DNA from 4 places in the Streptomyces sp. NPDC004838 genome. Region 4 is predicted to be linked to each of the others. Evidence: riboswitches for the same ligand, from Rfam matches in the RefSeq annotation. Region 4 holds a riboswitch; each other region holds the start of a gene.
What was found. Region 4 has a riboswitch for cyclic di-AMP ahead of ACWEFL_RS34190 (M23 family metallopeptidase). Riboswitches for the same ligand answer to the same signal wherever they lie in the genome.
Positions count from the first base shown of each region.

Region 1 (4,791 bases), on a different contig from region 4:
ATGGTCGCCGACAACTTCCGCGTCTCCCTCGACCCCGCCGACTGGGCCGTCGCGGGCTACTCGGCGGGCGGCCACGGAGCGGCCAAGCTGGCCCTCGCCCACCCCGACCGGTACTCCGCCGCCGTCAGCCTCTCCGGCTACAGCGACCCGGCGGCCGAGAAGGCGTCGATCACCGGCCGGGACCCGGAGCTGCGCCGGAAGAACGACGTACTGAACATCCTCCGGTCGGCGAAGACCCCGCCGCGCGTCGCCCTGCTGGCGACGGGTGAGGGCGCGGACGGCTATCTGCCCGGCCTCGCGCTCCAGGCCGAGGCCGAGCCGCCGACGACGGTGGATGTGAGGGCCACCAAGGGAGGGCACGCCACCTGGGTGTGGAGAGCACAGGTGCCGTATCTCTTCGAGTGGCTGACCCACCGGATGAAGCCGACGGACTGGGACGGCGGCCCGGCACGTGAGGCGTCCGCGGCCGCGGGGGCGGCGCGATGACGGCGTGGTGACTGGCATGGTGACTGGCGTGGTGACGGCCACGGGAGCGCTGGGCTGAGGACGCTGGGCCGGTGCGTCCGGGCCGGGACCGGGATCCGGGACCGCCGGGCCGGGGCCTGCGGGTCCGAACCCGCGGGTCCGAGCCTGCCGAGGGAACGACTCCATCCGTCACCGGGCCCGGCGACAGCCCTCGGCACAGTCCGTGACCGGGAGATCGCCCCCGGTTCACCCCTGCCGTGCCGCCGTGACCGTTGCGGCGAATGAGGCTTACCTGCCCTCGGACGGCCGATACGGGCCGGGCTAGGCTCCGCCGCATGGACGTACTCATCAATGTCTTCGTGGCCCTGCACATCATCGGTATCGCGGCCCTGCTGGGCGGCTTCTTCGCCCAGATGAAGGCGATGGGGCAGGGGACGGCGCGCTTCACACCGGGGATGCTGCACGGCGCGCTGACGATGCTCGTCACCGGCATGGCGCTGGTGGGCCTGAACCAGGCGGACGACCAGACGCTCGACCACGTCAAGATCGGCGTCAAGACGGCGGTGCTGGTGGTGATCCTGGGGCTCGTGTACGTCAAGCGGGACGAGGAGACGGTCGACAAGGCGCTCTTCGGCGCGGTGGGCGGGCTGACGGTGGCCAACATCCTCATCGCGACGCTCTGGACCTGAGACTGATCCGGACCCGAGGCCGCGGGGAGGTGCGGGGGAGCGCCAGCGCGGGCGAGCCCCCGGCGGGACGGTCATGAGCGCCCGCCCTTGAGAGCCGACCCGGCGCGCGGACCCTCGCGGAGCGCTGTCGGGCGGCGGACGGAGGCTGCGGCGCGGCGGCTGTGACACGGCGGCTCACGGGCGGTCGCCGAAGCTCCCCGTACCGGCCGTGGGAACGGGCGATTCCGCCGTACCGCGAACGGCCGCGACACCCTGGTTCAGCGGTCGACCGTCCACGCGGCGTCCGGGGGCGGTGTGCCCTGAGCGACGATGTGGCGGACGATCCGGAACGCCTCCCCCAGGGGCACGGTGTCCTCGTCGGGGTACTCGTCGTTCTGCCCGTTCTCCAGCACGAAGCCGTCGCTCCAGTCCTCGGCCCCCGGATCCGACGCGTGCTCGCCGGGGTCGCCCTCACCGTCGAGCAGCATCACCATCGCCCGCTCGGTGTTGGTGACGACGGCGAGCCGTCGCCCGGTCGAACTGGTCAGCCACGACTCACAGGTCCCGGCCGTCATCCTTCTGCCGATCTCCTCCACGGCCTCATCGGCCGTCACCGGCGGAGCACCCTCGCGGAACGCCCAGGTCTCTGACATGGGTACGACCCTCTCACGCGGTGACGCGGACCATCCGCCCTCCGGGCGGGGCGGATGCCGAACCCGCGTGCCGAACCCGCGTTCCGCCTCCGCTCAGGCGGGGCGCACGCTGCCGTAGATCGGCATGTAGTAGATCGACTCCTCGCGCACGTTCGCACCGGGCTTCGGCGCGTGGATCATCTTGCCGCCGCCGACATAGATCCCGACATGGCTGATGTCGTCGTAGAAGAAGACCAGGTCACCGGGGCGCAGATCCTTCGTCTCCACTCGGGTGCCGATCTTCACCTGGTCCCAGGTGGTACGCGGGAGGTTCACGCCGGCCGCCTTCCAGGCCGCCTGGGTCAGCCCGGAGCAGTCGTACGAACTGGGCCCGGCGGCGCCCCAGACGTACGGCTTGCCGATCTGAGCGCGGGCGAAGGAGAGAACCTTGTCCGCCTTGGCGGTCGAGGTGCCGCCTCCCGTGCTCGAGCCGCTTCCGGTCCCGCCGCCAGTGCCGGCATCGCTGCCCGCGCCGGGGGCCGTCTCCCGCGCGCGCTGCTGCTCCAGTCGTTTGCGCTCGGCCTCGGCCTCGGCCTTCTGTCGCGCCCGCGCCGCCTCCTCCTGCTTCGCCTTCGCCTCGGCCAGCCGCCGAGCCTCGGCCGCCTTCTCGCGCTCGATCGCCGCGAGCCGGGCCTTCTCCTGCGCCGTCAGCTTCGACAGGAGCGAGCGCGCCTCCGCGAGCTTGGACTGCACCCGCTGCTTTCCGGCGCGCAGGGCGTCCTGCGACTCGGTGAGGGACGCGAGGCTCTCGGTCGCCCTGGCCCGCTGCCGGGCGGCCTCGGCCCGCTGGGTCTCGTAGTCGGCGACGGCCTCACGCTGACGGTCCGTCATCCGGTCCATCAGCTGCGTCTGGTCGAAGTACTGCTGCGGGCTGTCCGCGAACAGCAGCGCGGCGGTCGGAGCGACCGCACCAGTGCGGTACTGCGCGGCCGCATAGCCGCCGAGCGCCCGGCGCGACTCGTTCAGCTTCTCCGTACGCCGCGCCGCCTCGTCGAGCAGCCGGTCGACCTCGGCGCGCTTCCCGGCGGTGGTCTCCTTCGCCTTGTTGAACTCCTGGGTCGCCGTACCGGCCTGCCGGTAGAGATCGTCGACCTTCTTCTGCACCTCCTCGACGGAGGGCTTCGGCACGGGCGGCGCGGCCGGGGCCGCGCCGGCGCTCTGCGCCGACAGCAGACCGACGGAGGCGAGAGCCGCCGTCGTGAAGCCGACGGCCGCAGTGGGTTTCGCGGTACGACTTCGGGGCTTGCGATGCGACACCAAGACCGGCGTCTCCTCTTCCGTTGACCGCCTACCGGGTTAGCTGTCGGGTTCGGGCGGAACGGAAGATCGCCCTACGGACCGGTACGACAGGCCCGATTCACCCCGGTTGTGCATGGTGGGTCCCCGGTTCCGAACTCCTGTGAGGAAAGCCCGGATTCGGCGTGGGCTGCCCGCTTGGCGTGGATCGCCGCGAGGGAACGGGCCGCCTGGTCGAGCACGCTAGCCAACGGTGTGGCTGCTGTGAAGGTTGATGTTCGATATGCCCGATACATTTTCGTGACCTTTCGGCGGGAGGGTGCCTCCGGCTCGGCGGGTGACGGAGAGGATTCGCCTGGTCACGGGTGGTTCGGCCCGTGACCGCCGCTCGGGCCGCGGCGGTGCCTGAGCCCGCGTACGCCCATGCGGCGGCGGGCTGTCGGTGGCGAGGCATAAACTCGGAGAGCGATGAGCAGCCTCTTTGACGAAGACTTCCTGGCGAACCTCCAGCGCACCCCGGAGGAGCCCCCGCCGCCGCCCGAGGACCATCAGGGTCCCGAGGACGAAGCCCGGGAGGAGATCCCGGACGATCTCTTCCAGGGCGCCTACGACGTGCCTCCGGCCCGTGACGCGTACTACCGCGACGGAGCACCGCGTACGGTCGTGGACCCCGAAGCCCTGCTCGACGGGCTGAACGAACAGCAGCGCGCCGCCGTCGTGCACACCGGATCGCCCCTGCTCATCGTCGCCGGGGCCGGTTCCGGCAAGACCCGTGTGCTGACCCACCGGATCGCCCACCTCCTGGCGACCCGCCGCGTCCACCCCGGACAGATACTGGCGATCACCTTCACCAACAAGGCCGCCGGTGAGATGAAGGAGCGCGTCGAGCACCTGGTCGGCCCGCGCGCGGGCGCCATGTGGGTCTCCACCTTCCACAGCGCCTGCGTCCGCATCCTGCGCCGCGAGTCCAAGAAACTCGGCTTCACCTCCTCGTTCTCCATCTACGACGCGGCGGACTCCAAGCGCCTGATGGCCCTCGTCTGCCGCGATCTGGATCTCGACCCGAAGAAGTTCCCGCCGAAGTCCTTCAGCGCCCAGGTCTCCAATCTGAAGAACGAGCTGATCGACGAGGAGAGCTACGCGGATCAGGCCGCCGGTTCCGGGGGAGGGTTCGAGAAGACGCTCGCCGAGGCGTACCGGATGTACCAGGCGCGGCTGCGCGAGGCCAACGCCCTGGACTTCGACGACATCATCATGACGGCCGTCCATCTGCTCCAGGCGTTCCCGGACGTCGCCGAGCACTACCGGCGGCGCTTCCGCCATGTCATGGTCGACGAGTACCAGGACACCAACCACGCCCAGTACACACTCGTACGCGAACTGGTGGGCACGGGCTACGAGGACCTGCCGCCCGCCGAACTCTGCGTCGTCGGCGACGCCGACCAGTCGATCTACGCCTTCCGCGGCGCGACCATCCGCAACATCCTCCAGTTCGAGGAGGACTACGCGGACGCGACGACGATCCTGCTGGAGCAGAACTACCGCTCCACCCAGACGATCCTCTCCGCCGCCAACGCCGTCATCGAGCGGAACGAGAGCCGCCGCCCCAAGAACCTGTGGACGAACGCGGGCACGGGCGCGCAGATCACCGGCTATGTCGCCGACACCGAGCACGACGAGGCGCAGTTCGTCGCCGACGAGATCGACCGGCTCACGGACGAGGGCGACGC
Region 1 is NZ_JBSGAW010000009.1:25,800-30,590, reverse strand. It holds gene ACWEFL_RS12585 (alpha/beta hydrolase) at 1-486, shown strand, start outside; gene ACWEFL_RS12580 (hypothetical protein) at 801-1,154, shown strand; gene ACWEFL_RS12575 (hypothetical protein) at 1,412-1,786, opposite strand; gene ACWEFL_RS12570 (NlpC/P60 family protein) at 1,880-3,085, opposite strand; cyclic di-AMP (ydaO/yuaA leader) riboswitch at 3,096-3,257, opposite strand; gene pcrA (DNA helicase PcrA) at 3,530-4,791, shown strand, end outside.
Region 1: linked by a shared signal. The riboswitch ahead of ACWEFL_RS12570 (NlpC/P60 family protein) and the one ahead of ACWEFL_RS34190 (M23 family metallopeptidase) in region 4 are both predicted to bind cyclic di-AMP.

Region 2 (4,791 bases), on a different contig from region 4:
CACTTTCGCGACCCGCTGGATAGCGACCGCCACCGCCGACCCCGCGAGCGCGGACACCCTCGGCGCGACGGTCATCGCCCCGATCGTCGAGGAGAGCGCGAAGGCCGCGGCGATCATGCTGATCTTCATCTTCCGGCGGCAGGACTTCACCGGGCTCGTCGACGGCATCGTGGTCGCCGGGTTCACCGCCACCGGCTTCGCCTTCACCGAGAACATCCTCTATCTGGGCACCGCGTTCGACGAGGACCAGGCGATGGGCTCATCGGGCTTCGCCTCGGTGACGGTGGCGACCTTCTTCGTACGGATCGTCATGTCGCCGTTCGCGCATCCGCTGTTCACCGTGCTGACCGGCCTCGGCTTCGGGATCGCGGCGCTGGCGGCCCGTCGGCAGCGGATACGCCGGGTCGCGCTGCCCCTGCTCGGCCTCGCCCTGGCCATGGGCATGCACGCGCTGTGGAACGGCTCGACCTCACTCTTCGGCCCTTGGGGCTTCTATCTGGTGTACGGGGTGTTCATGGTCCCCGTCTTCGGGCTGCTCACCTGGCTGACGATCTGGTCCCGGCAGCGCGAACTGCGCACGGTCTCCACCGAACTGCCCGCCTACGCCGCCGCGGGCTGGATCGCGCCCGCCGAGCCGCCGGCGCTTTCGTCCATGAAGGCGCGCAAGGCCGCCCGGACCTTCGCCATGCAGCGGCAGGGACCGGCAGCGGCACACGCCGTGTCGGAGTACCAGCGCTTCGCGACCTCGCTGGCGTTTCTGCGCCACCGGGCGCGGCGCGGCGCGGCGGACCCGGACTTCGCCGAGCGGGAGCAGGAACTGCTGCACCACATGTGGCAGCGGAAGGACATGGCGGGCCCGGCGCTGACGTACGCGGCGCGCGCGACGGGACGGGTGTGGGCACCGCCCCCGTACCGCGACTACGAGGGGTACAACCCCTACCGCGCCTGACCTCACCGGCGACCCCGGCACCGGCCGAACGAGGGAAACGACGGAACAGCGGGAGAGCGGAACGGCAGGTCGGCAGTGCGGGGAAGACCGGCAGCCCTGACGTCGGGGGGTGAGCGCCAGAGCTGCCGGAGATCGTCGTGCACCTTCTGAGGATCGCGGAGGGCGGCTCGCGGAGCACGGGTCAAGGAGCACGGAGCGCGGGTCAAGGAGTACGGAGCGCGGCTCGCGGAGCACGAACGCCGTCCGCCTCCGGACCGCGCAGGACTCGAGGCCACGATTCCGCGTCCACGATCGTGGGGCCATGCGCCGCAGACCGCGGGCCATGCGACCGCGGGCCCCCACGGGCCGCCGCAGATGTCGGCGACCCCGTGTACCGCGTGTCAGCCCGTGTCAGATGTTGAGTCCCTTGCTCCGCAGCCACGCCGCCGGGTCGAGCGTCGAGCCGCCCGCGGTGTGGACCTCCAGGTGCAGGTGAGCGCCGGTCACATTGCCGGTCGCGCCGACGCGGCCGATCGTCTCGCCCGCGCCGACCTTCTGGCCCGCGCTCGCGGTCATCGACGACAGGTGCGCGTACCAGACCTCCGTACCGTCGTTCAGCTCCAGCACGATGCGGTAGCCGTACGATCCGGAATAGGCCGCCGACTTGATGGTGCCGCCGGCCACGGCCTTGACCGGGGTCCCGCTCGGGGCCGCGAAGTCGAGGCCGGTGTGCTGGCCCGACGACCACAGCGAACCGGACTGGCCGAAGGTGGAGGTGATGGTGTACGAGGAGGTGGGCAGCGAGAAGCTCTTCGCGAGCTTGGCGAGGCGTTCGGCCTCCGCCTTGGCCTTGGCCGCTGCCTCGGCCTTCTTCTTCTCGGCGTCCGCCTTCGCCTTGGCCGCCGCCTCGGCCTTCTTCGCAGCGGCCGCGGCCTTCTCGGCGGCTGCCCTCTCCGCCTCGGCCTTCTTCTCGGCCGCCGCCTTGGCCTGCTGCTGCTCGGCCTGCTGAAGGATCCGGGAGCGCAGGGCCTCGCCCGCGCCGTCCTTGGTGTCGCCGGCGCTCTCGGCCTCGGCCGCGCCGCCGATGGTGCCCATCGCGGCGAGCGCGGTGTTGCCGCCGTCCGCGTCCTCGGAAGGGGTCAGGCCGTCGGGCAGGTTGTCCGAGATCTGGTCGGGAAGCGAGATGGAGAGCGCGGGCTTGTTCTGCGCGGTGGCGATGCCGCCCGCGCCGACCGCCGCGATCACGCCGACGCCGAGGACCGTGGAGCTACGGGCGAATCCGCCCCGCTGCTTCATGACACGGTGCCGTCCGCGTACCGGACGGACGCTCTCCTCGGTGGGGTTCCATTCCCCGAATGACCGCTCGGCCCCCTCTTGGCTGAAAACGCCGGTGGTGGAGGGCCTCACGGACCTGACGGGCGCTTCCGGGGCAGGGCTGTTGGACGCCACTGAGGCGTACTCCTTTCCTTCCTTCTCGCCTACCGGGTTAGCTGACGGGTTCGGAGCAGGAAGGTCTCCTACGAGAGTCTCCGCAGGGTGCGAAGACGCCCGATTCACCCCAAAAGGTGGTTCCCCGGTTCCCTTGCGGGATTCGGCGCATGCGCGCGGTGCCGCCCTGACGGCGGCTGGGACGACCGCGCTGCGTTATCGAACGTTAATAGACTGGGGGGCCGGATTCCAAGCCGTTCCGGGTGATCGTTAACGCGCTCGCGCCAGACCAACCGGGACACAAGAGGCCGGAGTCGGGCGACTTGAACGTCACTTCAGCAACATCACACGCCTGACAGTTCGTCAAATTCTATGCGGAGAGCCGTCCTTCGACTACACATGGTGCTGACGGCCCGGTGAGAGAACATTCATGCGATCGTGGCCCGCCTCTCACCACCGGGCCCTCGGTCACCCTCATGGCTGTGGGACAGCCGACATCGCGCTCCGGCGTGTCAGCCGTTGTTAGCCCGGCCGGGTGACCGCCAGCAGCGCCAGATCGTCCGTCAGCCCGTTGCGCGTATGCCGTCGCACATCGTCGACCAAGTCGTCCAGCAGCTCTTCCGGTCCCGGAAAGGGCCGCCCGGTGAGGCGGGCCGCGGGGTCGTAGAAGAATCCGGCCTTGTTCCGCGCCTCGGAGAGGCCGTCCGTATAGATCAACAGCGTCGCCCCGGTCGGCAGGGGATGCGTCTCGGCCCGGTCCGGCCAGTGCCCCAGATCGCCCATGCCCAGCGGAAGCGCCGCCTCCAGCGGCGCCAGATAGTCCACCCGGCCGTCGCCGTACAGCAGCAGCGGCTCCGGGTGTCCCCGGTTCACCAGCCGCACGGCACCGCCGCCGCGCGGAATCTCGGCGAGCACGGCGGTGGCGAACCCCTCGAAGGCGTCCAGACTGCCCTGCCGCTCGGCCTCGCGGATCAGCGCCCGGTCCAGCCGCCCGGCGACCGCTTCCAGTGAACTCTCCTGCTCAGCCGCCTCCCGGAACGCCCCGATGATCACCGCCACCGCCTCGACCGCCCCCAGCCCCTTTCCCCGTACGTCCCCGACCACCAGCCGTACACCGTGCGGAGTGTCCTGTACGGCGTAGAGATCCCCCCCGACGAAAGCGTCCGCGAGCGCCGCCTCGTAACGTGCGGCGGTACGGAGCCCTCCGATCTCCGCGGAGGGGGTGGGCAGCACGGCCCGCTGGACGGTCTCGGCGATGACCCGGGCGGACGCGAGCCGCTGGCCGCTGCGCTGGACGACGCGATTGATGAGTAACGCCAGCGCGGAGACGGTGACCACCGTGCTCAGCTCGGTGTACGAGTGAGGCTGCCCCGCAGTCCCGTTGTAGACGTTCAGACTCAGCTCGGCCAACGTCACCATGATCCCCGTCAGCAGGGTGTTGAGCCACGAGAAGAAGGGTGCGGCGACCAGCGGAGCCGCCGCGAACATCGGCACGGCGGTGTAACTCGGGGGAAGTCTGAGGTCGTAGGCCACTCCCACGACGATCATCAGTACGGGCAGCATGCGGACGAAGCGGCGCGCACCGTACCCACTGCGCTGCTCTTGGTGCGCCAAGGGTGCACTCCTCCCCGGTCCGCCAGCGGCAGCGGACGGTACCGCGCCCCTCTACAGGCTCGCCGCGATGGGGCTCGGGGGCGAGCCGCCATCGGCCGAATGGGGTAACGCGGTGCGCTGCGCGGTCGGTACGCACGGTCAGTACGTGCGGTCGGTACGCGGGGTCCGCACGCGCCCGTCGGCACGTGCCGTCCGTACGCGGAGGCCCGACCGGACGTGGATACGACGGTGGCCCGGCACTCTCGCCGAGTGCCGGGCCACCGTCTTCAGTAGCGGGGACAGGATTTGAACCTGCGACCTCTGGGTTATGAGCCCAGCGAGCTACCGAGCTGCTCCACCCCGCGTCGTTGGACATAACCTTACGCCATCCGAAGCAAGATCCACTCCATTTTTCCGGCGCGGTACGGCACGAGGTCGCGGATCAGCCGGTATGACCGGAACCGGGATCAGACCGGACCGACGGCAGCGGGGCGGCGAGCCGGTGACGACGGGGTCGGGAACAGAGGAGCAGGAGCAGGATCGAGAGCAGGATCGGGGTCGGATCCCGCTCGGGTCCTGCTCGCGTCCTGCTCGCGTCCTGCTCGGGTCGGGTCGGGTCGGCTCGGGTCGGATCGGGTCACCGGGTTCAGTCGGTGAGGTGCCGCTCCCCGTACACCTTCATCGCGTCCCGGACGAAGGCCGCGGTCCCCTCCCCGTACCGGTCGTAGTTCTCACCGAAGCGCGAATCGGCGACGTACATCTCACCGAGTCCGACGAAGTGCCCCTTCGAGGGGCCACTGCCGCCGCCCGCCAGGGACTGCCACGCGTACATACGGCGGGTG
Region 2 is NZ_JBSGAW010000024.1:19,859-24,649, forward strand. It holds gene ACWEFL_RS25045 (PrsW family intramembrane metalloprotease) at 1-949, shown strand, start outside; gene ACWEFL_RS25050 (M23 family metallopeptidase) at 1,340-2,377, opposite strand; cyclic di-AMP (ydaO/yuaA leader) riboswitch at 2,389-2,535, opposite strand; gene ACWEFL_RS25055 (PP2C family protein-serine/threonine phosphatase) at 2,879-3,970, opposite strand; tRNA gene ACWEFL_RS25060 (tRNA-Met) at 4,241-4,314, opposite strand; gene ACWEFL_RS25065 (MerR family transcriptional regulator) at 4,596-4,791, opposite strand, start outside.
Region 2: linked by a shared signal. The riboswitch ahead of ACWEFL_RS25050 (M23 family metallopeptidase) and the one ahead of ACWEFL_RS34190 (M23 family metallopeptidase) in region 4 are both predicted to bind cyclic di-AMP.

Region 3 (4,791 bases), on a different contig from region 4:
GTATACCCGCCGTCCCGGAACACCTTGATCATCTTGGTGTTCGCGGGCAGGACCTCGGCGGCGAACCGCCGGATGCCGCGCTCACGCGCGACCGCGGCGATGTGTTCGAGCATCGCGGAGGCGATCCCGCGCCCCTGGTGGGCGTCCTGGACCAGGAACGCGACCTCCGCCTCGTCCGCGGGCGCTCCCGCGGGACGGCCCTGCTCGTCGATGCGGTCGTAGCGGACGGTCGCGATGAACTCCCCGCCGACCATGGCGGCGAGCCCCACCCTGTCCACATAGTCGTGATGGGTGAACCGGTGCACGTCCTTCGGGGACAGCCGCGGGTAGGGCGCGAAGAAGCGGTAATACTTCGACTCGTCCGAGACCTTCTCATAGAAGCTGATCAGCCGGTCGGCGTCATCGACGGTGATGGGCCTGATACGCGCGGTGGCGCCGTCACGCAGCACCACGTCCGCTTCCCAGTGGTCGGGGTACGCGTGATCGCCGTCCGTCTGCATGGCAGAAAGCCTACGGCGCGGCCACCGTTCAAGGGGGGCTCTCCGCGATGGTCACTGGCCGCTGCGGCGAGGTCACAGGTCGCGGCCGGTGCTCCGGCACGGCAATCTGGGAGCGCCGACCGACCGGAAGGCCGGGACAATGCCGGGACAAGCGGTCGGTACGGAGAACACCGGCCCGTCGTGAGAGACTGGTCTAGACAACCGCTGAAACTTGAAGGGCAACACCATGGCTGAGCGCCGCGTCAACGTCGGCTGGGCCGAGGGCCTTCACGCCCGCCCCGCTTCCATCTTCGTCCGTGCCGCCACGGCCTCCGGCGTCCCGGTGACGATCGCCAGGGCCGACGGCACTCCGGTGAACGCCGCCTCCATGCTCGCCGTCCTCGGCCTGGGCGCGCAGGGCGGCGAAGAGATCGTGCTCGCGTCCGACGCGGACGACGCGGAGGTCGCCCTGGACCGGCTGGCCAAGCTGGTGGCCGAGGGCCTCGAAGAGCTGCCCGAGACGGTCTGACGACCTGATCCGTTCCTGATCCGTCGATCCGCCGTCGTTGTACGGATCTCCGTTCGGCCGTACGACCTGGAGCCGCGCTTCCCGTATTCGGGAGACGCGGCTCCTTCCGTTCCATGAGATGCCCGGCCCTGTTCGTCCGATGGCCGGCGAGTTCTTCGGCGGTCGGACGGGACGGCGAACGCCGGAGGTCCCGGCGTCTGTACGCCGGGACCTCCGGAAGGCGAATCCTATGGACAGCACGGCTGACGCGGACAGCAGCACAGGCAGCGATTCGGCGCGGAGATCAGACCTTCACACCGCGCGCACGCAGATACGAGATCGGGTTGATGTCGGACCCGTACTCGGCATCGGTGCGGACCTCGAAGTGAAGGTGCGGCCCGGTGGAGTTGCCGGTCGAGCCCGCGGCACCGATCCGCTGGCCGGGCATGACGTTCTGGCCCACGGAGACGCCGATGGCGGCGAGGTGGCCGTACTGGGTGTACGAGCCGTCGTTCATCTTGATCACGACGTTGTAGCCGTACGCGCCGCCCCAGCCGGCCTCGACGACGGTGCCGGCGCCCACGGACACCACGGAGGTGCCGTACGGCGCGCGGAAGTCGACGCCGGTGTGGCTGCCGGAGGACCAGAGCGAACTGTTGGCCTGGTAGGCCGTGGAGACATGCGAACCGGCGACGGGCAGCCGGTAGGAGTTGAGGAGCTTGCGCTCGGCCTCACGGGCGGCGCGCTCCTCGGCCGCACGGGCCGCCTTGGCTCGGGCTTCGGCCGCCGCCTCCGCGCGAGCGGCGGCCTCGGCGGCCTCCTGCTGCTGGACGAACGCCTGATCGGCGACCTCGTCGGCGAGGGTCTCGACGGCGAGGGTCTGGGTGAGTCCGGTGTCCTCGACGCTGACACCGCCGGGCTCCGCGGTCTTGGCACCGGAGTCCGCGGCGAACGCCGGGGACGCGATGGTTCCGATGACACCGGTGGTGGCGAGAGTCGCGGCTCCGGCGATGCTCGCGCTCTTGCGCGTCACACGGTTCGGGGCGCGGTGTTTCCCGGCAGGACGGGCGAACGCCATGGAGAGGCTGATCCTTTCCTTCCTTCTCGCCTACCGGGTTAGCTGACGGGTTCGGAGCAGGAAGGTCTCCTACGGACTCCTCCGCACGGCGCGAAGGGGTCCGATTCACCCCATGGGGACTGGGTCCCCGGCTCCCCCTGGCTCGCGCCTGACGGGGATTCGGCGATGACTGCCCGTGCCGCGGATGCGGCGTGCTTCTGGCGTGCAGCCGGGTCGACGCTAGGCCGGAGCGCTGTCGATCACCAAACACACGCCCTGTTTTGTTGCACATGCCACAGGACTTCTCGCCCAACTTCTCAATAAATGGGACATTTGACGGTGTCTACGACAGATCCCCGACATCCCATGGATGCCGGGGATCCGTGCCGCTCACGCGTTCGCTCCGACGGCGACCCGGACGCGGCCAACCACCGCGGCCGAGCCGTGTCACCCCCGCGTCGGGTCCGAGCCGGGCCGGGTCGGTCGGGTCGCCGTCGGATCCGGGCCGGATCCGGGCGGGATCCGGGTCGGTTCCAGGTCAGGTCCGGGTCGGACTCCGCGCGGTGGCTCAATCAGCCCGTGACAACCGTCACTTCGCCGATCCCGAGCGCCCTGACCGGCTCCTCGATCTGCGAGGCGTCACCGACCAGCACGGTGACGAGCCGGTCCTCCGGGAAGGCGGCCACGGCCGCGGCCGTCGCCTCCACGGTGCCGGTCTCGGCGAGGCGGACGTACAACTGCGCCTGGAAATCGTCCGGGAGATGCTGCTCCACCTGGTCGGCGAGGGTGCCCGCGACGGAAGCGGCCATCTCGAACCGCAGCGGCGCGACGCCCACCAGATTCTGCACGGCGACATCGCGTTCGCTGTCGGTCAGGCCCTCGGCCGCCAGCGTCCGCAGCACCTTCCACAGGTCCTCCAGCGCCGGTCCGGTGTTGGGCGTGTCCACGGAACCGCTGATGCCGAGCAGCGACGCGCCCGACCCGTCCGGGGCGGAGCACAGCACCTGGCCGAAGGCCCGTACGCCGTACGTGTAGCCCTTCTCCTCACGCAGCACCCGGTCCAGCCGGGAGGTGAGCGTGCCGCCCAGGCAGTAGGTGCCGAGCACCTGGGCGGGCCAGACCCGGTCGTGCCGGTCCGGGCCGATCCGGCCGATCAGCAACTGGGTCTGCACCGCGCCGGGACGGTCCACGATGACCACCCGTCCCGTGTCGTCCGCGGTGATCACCGGCGCCGGCCCGCGCTCGGCCGTGTCGCCCGTCCAGTCGCCGACGGTCTCGGCGAGCACGGCGTCGAGATCGACCCCCGTGAGATCACCGACGATCACCGCGGTGGCCGTGGCGGGCCGTACATGGGCCTCGAAGAACGCCCGTACGGCGGCGGAGTCGATCCGGGCCACGGTCTCCTCCGTCCCCTGGCGGGGACGGGACATGCGCAGCGAGGACGGGAACAGCTGCCGGTACAGCTCCTTGGCCGCGCGGCGGCCCGGGTTGGCCGTCTCGTGCGGGATCTCGTCCAGCCGGTTGCGTACGAGCCGCTCGATCTCGCTCTCGGCGAAGGCGGGCGCCCTCAAAGCCTCGGCGAGCAGCCCGAGCGCCTTGGGCAGCCGGGAGACCGGGACTTCCAGGGAGACGCGGACGCCGGGGTGGTCGGCGTGCGCGTCGAGGGTGGCGCCGCAGCGCTCCAGCTCGGCCGCGAACTCCTCGGCGGTGCGCTTGTCGGTACCCTCGGACAGCGCGCGCGCCATGATCGTGGCGACACCGTCGAGTCCCTCGGGCTCGGCGCCCAGCGGGGCGTCGAGGGAGATCTCGACCGCCACCACCTGCTGGCCGGGGCGGTGGCAGCGCAGCACGGTCAGGCCGTTGTCCAGGGTGCCGCGATCAGGGGCGGGGAACGCCCAGGGCATGGGCTCCCCCGCCTTGGGCTGGGGGTGGAACTCCATGGTGGTCAACGGCTCAGCGGCATGGGTCACCGGTCCGCTCCCTCTTCCTCGTCGCTCTGGTTGTCCTGGTCGGTCGTGCCGGTCGTGCCGGTCGTGTCGCCCGTGTCGGAGACCGGTTCGTACACCAGCACCGCGCGGTTGTCGGGGCGCAGCCGGGCCTTGGCGACCGCCCGCACCTCCTCGGCGGTGATCGTGAGGATGCGCTCCACGGCCGTCAGCGCGAGCTGCGGGTCGCCGAACAGCACCGCGTACCGGCACAGTTCGTCGGCGCGGCCCGCGACGGTGCCGAGCCGGTCCAGCCACTCGCGCTCCAGCTGGGCCTGCGCGCGCTCCATCTCCTCGGACGTGGGACCTTCCTCGGCGAACCGGGCCAGCTCCTCGTCGACCGCGGCCTCGATCTGCGGCACCTCGACCCCGCCGGACGTCTTCACGTCCAGCCACCCCAGGGAGGGCGCGCCGGCGAGGCGCAGCAGCCCGAATCCGGCCGCCACAGCCGTCTGGTCTCGGCGCACCAGACGGTTGTGCAGCCGGGAGGACTCGCCCCCGCCCAGCACGGTCAGCGCCACGTCGACGGCGTCGCATTCGCGGGTGCCGTCGTGCGGCAGCCGGTAGGCGGCCATCAGCGCACGGGCCGGTACGTCCTCCTCGACGACCTCGCGCAGTTGCTCGCCGATGTTCTCCGGGAGGGAGCCGTCGCGCGGGGGCTGCTTGCCGTCGTGGGAGGGGATGGAGCCGAAGTACTTCTCGATCCACGAGAGCGTCCGCTCCGGATCGATGTCGCCGACGACCGACAGCACCGCGTTGTTG
Region 3 is NZ_JBSGAW010000005.1:264,242-269,032, forward strand. It holds gene ACWEFL_RS08635 (bifunctional acetate--CoA ligase family protein/GNAT family N-acetyltransferase) at 1-500, opposite strand, end outside; gene ACWEFL_RS08640 (HPr family phosphocarrier protein) at 727-1,008, shown strand; gene ACWEFL_RS08645 (M23 family metallopeptidase) at 1,292-2,065, opposite strand; cyclic di-AMP (ydaO/yuaA leader) riboswitch at 2,079-2,240, opposite strand; gene ACWEFL_RS08650 (M16 family metallopeptidase) at 2,617-3,984, opposite strand; gene ACWEFL_RS08655 (M16 family metallopeptidase) at 4,011-4,791, opposite strand, start outside.
Region 3: linked by a shared signal. The riboswitch ahead of ACWEFL_RS08645 (M23 family metallopeptidase) and the one ahead of ACWEFL_RS34190 (M23 family metallopeptidase) in region 4 are both predicted to bind cyclic di-AMP.

Region 4 (4,791 bases):
GACATCGCCGAGAAGCGCATGGGCGCGGATCTCGCCTCCGTCCCACTCTCGGTCGAGACCTCACCGTCCACGGCGACCCCCGATCGGCTCGCCGTACTCGCCGAGCGCGGCGCCACGCGCCTCAGCATCGGTGTCCAGAGCTTCGTCGACCAGGAGGCGAAGGCGGCCGTACGCCCGCAGCGGCGTGCCGAGGTCGAGTCCGCACTGGCCCGCATCCGGGAGGCGGGCGTTCCCGTCCTCAACATCGATCTGATCTACGGGATCGACGGCCAGACCTCGCGGAGCTGGCGATACTCCCTGGACTCCGCGCTGGCCTGGCGGCCCGAGGAACTGTATCTCTACCCGCTCTACGTCAGGCCGCTGACCGGTCTCGGCAGGCTCGGGACGGGCGGTGATCACTCCTGGGACGCCCAGCGGCTGCGGCTGTACCGGCAGGGTCGTGATCATCTCCTGGCCCACGGCTATGAGCAGGTGTCGATGCGGATGTTCCGCCGGGCGGACGCACCGGCCTCGGACTCCCCGGACCACGCCTGCCAGACCGACGGCATGATCGGCCTCGGCTGCGGAGCCCGCTCGTACACCTCGCGTCTGCACTACTCGTTCGACTACGCGGTCCGGATGACGGAGATACGCGGCATCATCGACGCGTACACGCAGACGAGCGCCGAGGACTTCGGCCGCGCCGGCGTCGGATACGAGATGGACGAGGACGAGGCCCGCCGACGCCATCTCCTCCAGTCGCTCCTCCAGGCCCAGGGCATGGAGACAGGCGACTACCGCGACCGCTTCGGCCGCGATCCCGAGGACGACTTCGGTCCCGAGCTGGAACGGTTCACCGTGCTCGGCTGGCTGGACGAGTCCGCGCCGCCCGGACTGCTGCGGCTGAGCGCCCAAGGGCTGGCGTACTCGGACGGGCTGGGACCGGAGTTGTTCTCCCCCGTCGTACGGGCCCGTATGGCCGCGTACGAGCCGAAGTGAGACGGCGGACATGGATCATCTGACCGTCCTCTACCGGGGACCGCTCGCGTCCTGCGACTACGACTGTCCTTACTGCCCCTTCGCCAAAAGGCGCGACAACCCCGCGCGACTGCGGGCGGACCGGGCCGCGCTGGAACGGTTCGCCGCCTGGGTGTCCTCGCGGCCGGACGACCGGCTCTCGGTTCTGTTCACCCCGTGGGGCGAGGGTCTGGTGCGCTCCTGGTACCGCCGCACCCTGGTCGAACTGTCGCGGCTGCCGCAGGTGCGACGGGTGGCGATCCAGACCAATCTCAGCTGCCGCACCGACTGGCTCGCCGAAGCCGATCTCGACACGCTCGCGCTCTGGTGCACCTACCATCCGGGGCAGACCCCCTACGACCGCTTCCTCGCCAAATGCGGCGACCTGGCGGCGCGGGGCGTCCGTTTCAGCGTCGGCGTCGTCGGTCTCCCCGAGCATCTGGAGCAGGCCCGCCGTCTCCGTGCCGAACTGCCCGAGCGGGTCTACCTCTGGGTGAACGCGGCGGAGGGGCACGGTTACACGGACGCGGAGGCCGCCGACTGGACGGGGCTCGATCCGCTCTTCCCCTACAGCCGCCATCCGCACCGCTCGGCCGGACTCCCCTGTCGTACGGGCGAGTCGGTCATCTCGGTGGACGGCGACGGCACGGTCCGCCGCTGTCACTTCGTCAGCGAGGAACTGGGCAACCTCTACGACGGCTCGTACCGGAGCGCGCTGCGTCCGAGGGCGTGTCCGCTCCCCGTCTGCGACTGTCACATCGGCTATGTGCATCTGGAGTCGCTGCCGCTGTACGACGTGTTCGCGGGCGGCGTCCTGGAACGGATCCCCGCCGCCGGACCCACCGCCGCCGCCGAGCCCGTGCTCCTGCCGTTTCCGGTGCCGGTGCCGTTCGGCAACGGCACCGGCACCGGCACCGACCAGGAACGGGACGTATAGCGGCGGCGGTACGGGAGCGCATCGGTCCCACCGGGATGCCCAGGGGGGCGAAAACGCCGGATCCCCTCGCGCCACCGCGGCGGTGCGAGGGGATCCGGGCCGTTCGGCCCGCGGGTGCGAGCCGTTCGGCGAAGAGATCAGCGGAACCGGAGTCCGGAAGAGCCGGGGCTCAGAGGTTCAGAGGACCAACGGGACCGGAACGCGCCGGTGCCGTCAGGATCCGTCAGGATCCGTCAGGATCCGTCAGGATCCGTCAGGATCCGTCAGGATCCGTCAGGATCCGTCAGGATCCGTCAGAGCGAGACGCCGTGCTGGCGCAGGTACGCCACCGGGTCGACGTCCGAGCCGTAGCCGGGGCCGGTGCGGACCTCGAAGTGCAGGTGCGGACCGGTGGAGTTGCCGGTGGAGCCGGCGCGGCCGATCTGCTGGCCGCCGCTCACACTCTGGCCGGACGAGACGGAGAGGGAGGAGAGATGGGCGTACTGCGAGTACTTGCCGTCGGTGTGCCTGATGACGACCTCGTTGCCGTACGCGCCGCTCCACCCGGCGGAGACGACGGTGCCGGGTCCGACGGACCTGATGCTGGTGCCGGTCGAGGCGGTGAAGTCGACACCGGTGTGGTACCCGCTGGACCACATGGAGCCCGAAGCACGGTAGGAGGTGCTGACGTTGCCGGACGGCGTGGGGGTGGTGTAGCCACCGCTCCGCTGGGTGGTGCTCGGCGCGTCGTCGGACGCCTGGGCCGATCCCCGGACCGAGGAGCCGGAGGCCGAGGACTTGGCGTTTGAGGACTTGGCGTTCGAGGACTTGGCCGACGGAGACTCGGCGGACGAGGAGCCGGAGGACTTCTGCGACTGCGCGGCCGGAGCGCTCTCGCGGGAGTGGTCACGGGAGGAGCGGTCGTCCGAGCGCTTCTCGGCCTTCGCCGGAGCCTTGCCCTCGGCCTTCGCGCCGATGGTGAGCTTGAGGCCGGGGTGGATCAGGGAGGGGTTCTCGCCGACGGCCTCGCGGTTGTCCGCGTAGAGCTTCTGCCAGCCGCCCCTCACCTGCTGTTCCTCGGCGATCTTGGCGAGATAGTCGCCCGCGACGACACGGTAGGTGACCGGGGCGGCGGCGTGCTGCCGCACCTCCGGGGCGGCCGGAGCGCCGCTCGCCTTCGCCGGGGCGACGGCCGAGGGAACCGTCTGTACGGCGGGGGCGGTCTGCTCCGCGGCCTGGGCGCCGGTCGCGCCCATCAGCGGGATGGCGATGGCCGCGCCACCGGTACCGGCGGCGACGAAACCGCGGGCGATGGGGCCTGCCTGGATACGGCGATGCTTACCCTTTTTGGGCATGACGCTTTCCTCTCCGGCGCCTGCGAGGTGAGCTGTCGGGTTCGGGCTGGAGATGCCCGGCCGCGCGATGAGCACGACTTCACCCCAAGCCGTCCGGATACCCGGAATCGGCGTACTACCTGGGTCCCCCGCTCCTGCCACATGTGAGTGGGTGAAATTCGGGCGGCGGCAGGATGAGGCGTGCCGCCCGGAATTCCGAGACCGTAGACCGGCCGTACCGAGCGGAACAAGCCGAGGATTATCCCGATCGGTGAACTGGGTCATTCTCCGGGGGAATTCACCGTCACACTCCGTGGACCGAAGTCCGCAAAACTCCTGCCCCGCAGGCGTATTCCACTTCTGGGCGCGGCCACACACCGTCACGGATATGATCCTGCTCACGAGCGGATCCCATATCCCGCACTTATAGGGCACGTTATGGCGAACCTCCTGATTCGGACATAAGGCACATGTGATCCCATAAGGGTTGATCGCCGCGATTGCCGCTCCCAACTCCTCACCTTTCACACGGAAACGACAGCCGTACGTCGATTCCCGTCCACCTCGACAAGGCGCGGCCGTATGACCATGGCGCCCGGGTTCGCCCCGAGCCCGCCCGGGCGCGGACCCCGCGTCTCGGCCGGGTTCCTGCTCGCTCAACACGGCGGGGCTCCCGGAAACAGGATTCGAAAGCCACTTCCCGATGCACGGTCCGCAATCGGCCGACCAGTGCCTCAAGAACGCCGACCAGCGCCCGAAGAACAACGTCGGCATGCCCGGTCCGCCATTCCCGCGAATACTCCCCACCGGGACAGACCCGCGTCCATGAATCGGCGCGTCCATGACACAGCGGTCGAGGTCCCCTTCCGCAAATGCGATCGGAGCGCCGGTCAGAAGTGCGCCCGACTACTCACGGAGACAGAGGCTGTCCCATAGGCCCGCACACCCCGCCGGGCGAGGTTCGCCGCGAACCGTGATGGCGGAACCCGGTGCGGGTCGGGCTCGCCATATGTACGCGCATCATCGAGAGCGCGCGGGCGTCCGGGTGATGGCGCCGGACGGGACGCGGCAGCCCGTTTCCGCTGGTTGCCCGAGGTACCGATGTCGTATCGTCGATAAAACGCCACCGTCGGCGACCGATGCCGACGGCTGTGATCTCCTGGAGCCTTCGTGACGCAGCAGTTGCCGCAGGTCCCCTCGAACGAGCCCGAGCTGACCGGAGTGCGCAACTTCCGCGACGTGGGCGGACTGCCGACCGTGGACGGCGGGACAGTGCGGTACGGGCGGCTCTTCCGCAGCGGGCATCTCGCCCACGCGACCGAGAGCGACGCCTCGTTCCTGGCCACCCTCGGGCTGCACACGATCTTCGACTTCCGCAACAACGCCGACATCCAACTGGAGGGGCCGGACGTTCCGCTGCCCGGTGTGCGGAATCTGAATCTGCCCCTCAGCGACCCGGCCGACGGGGCCGAGTTCTGGCGCATGGTCCGCGAGGGCGGCATCAACCAGCTGCGGTCGATTCTGGCGGACGGCAAGGCGGCCGGC
Region 4 is NZ_JBSGAW010000046.1:33,467-38,257, forward strand. It holds gene ACWEFL_RS34180 (STM4012 family radical SAM protein) at 1-978, shown strand, start outside; gene ACWEFL_RS34185 (STM4011 family radical SAM protein) at 989-1,933, shown strand; gene ACWEFL_RS34190 (M23 family metallopeptidase) at 2,227-3,267, opposite strand; cyclic di-AMP (ydaO/yuaA leader) riboswitch at 3,270-3,431, opposite strand; gene ACWEFL_RS34195 (tyrosine-protein phosphatase) at 4,417-4,791, shown strand, end outside.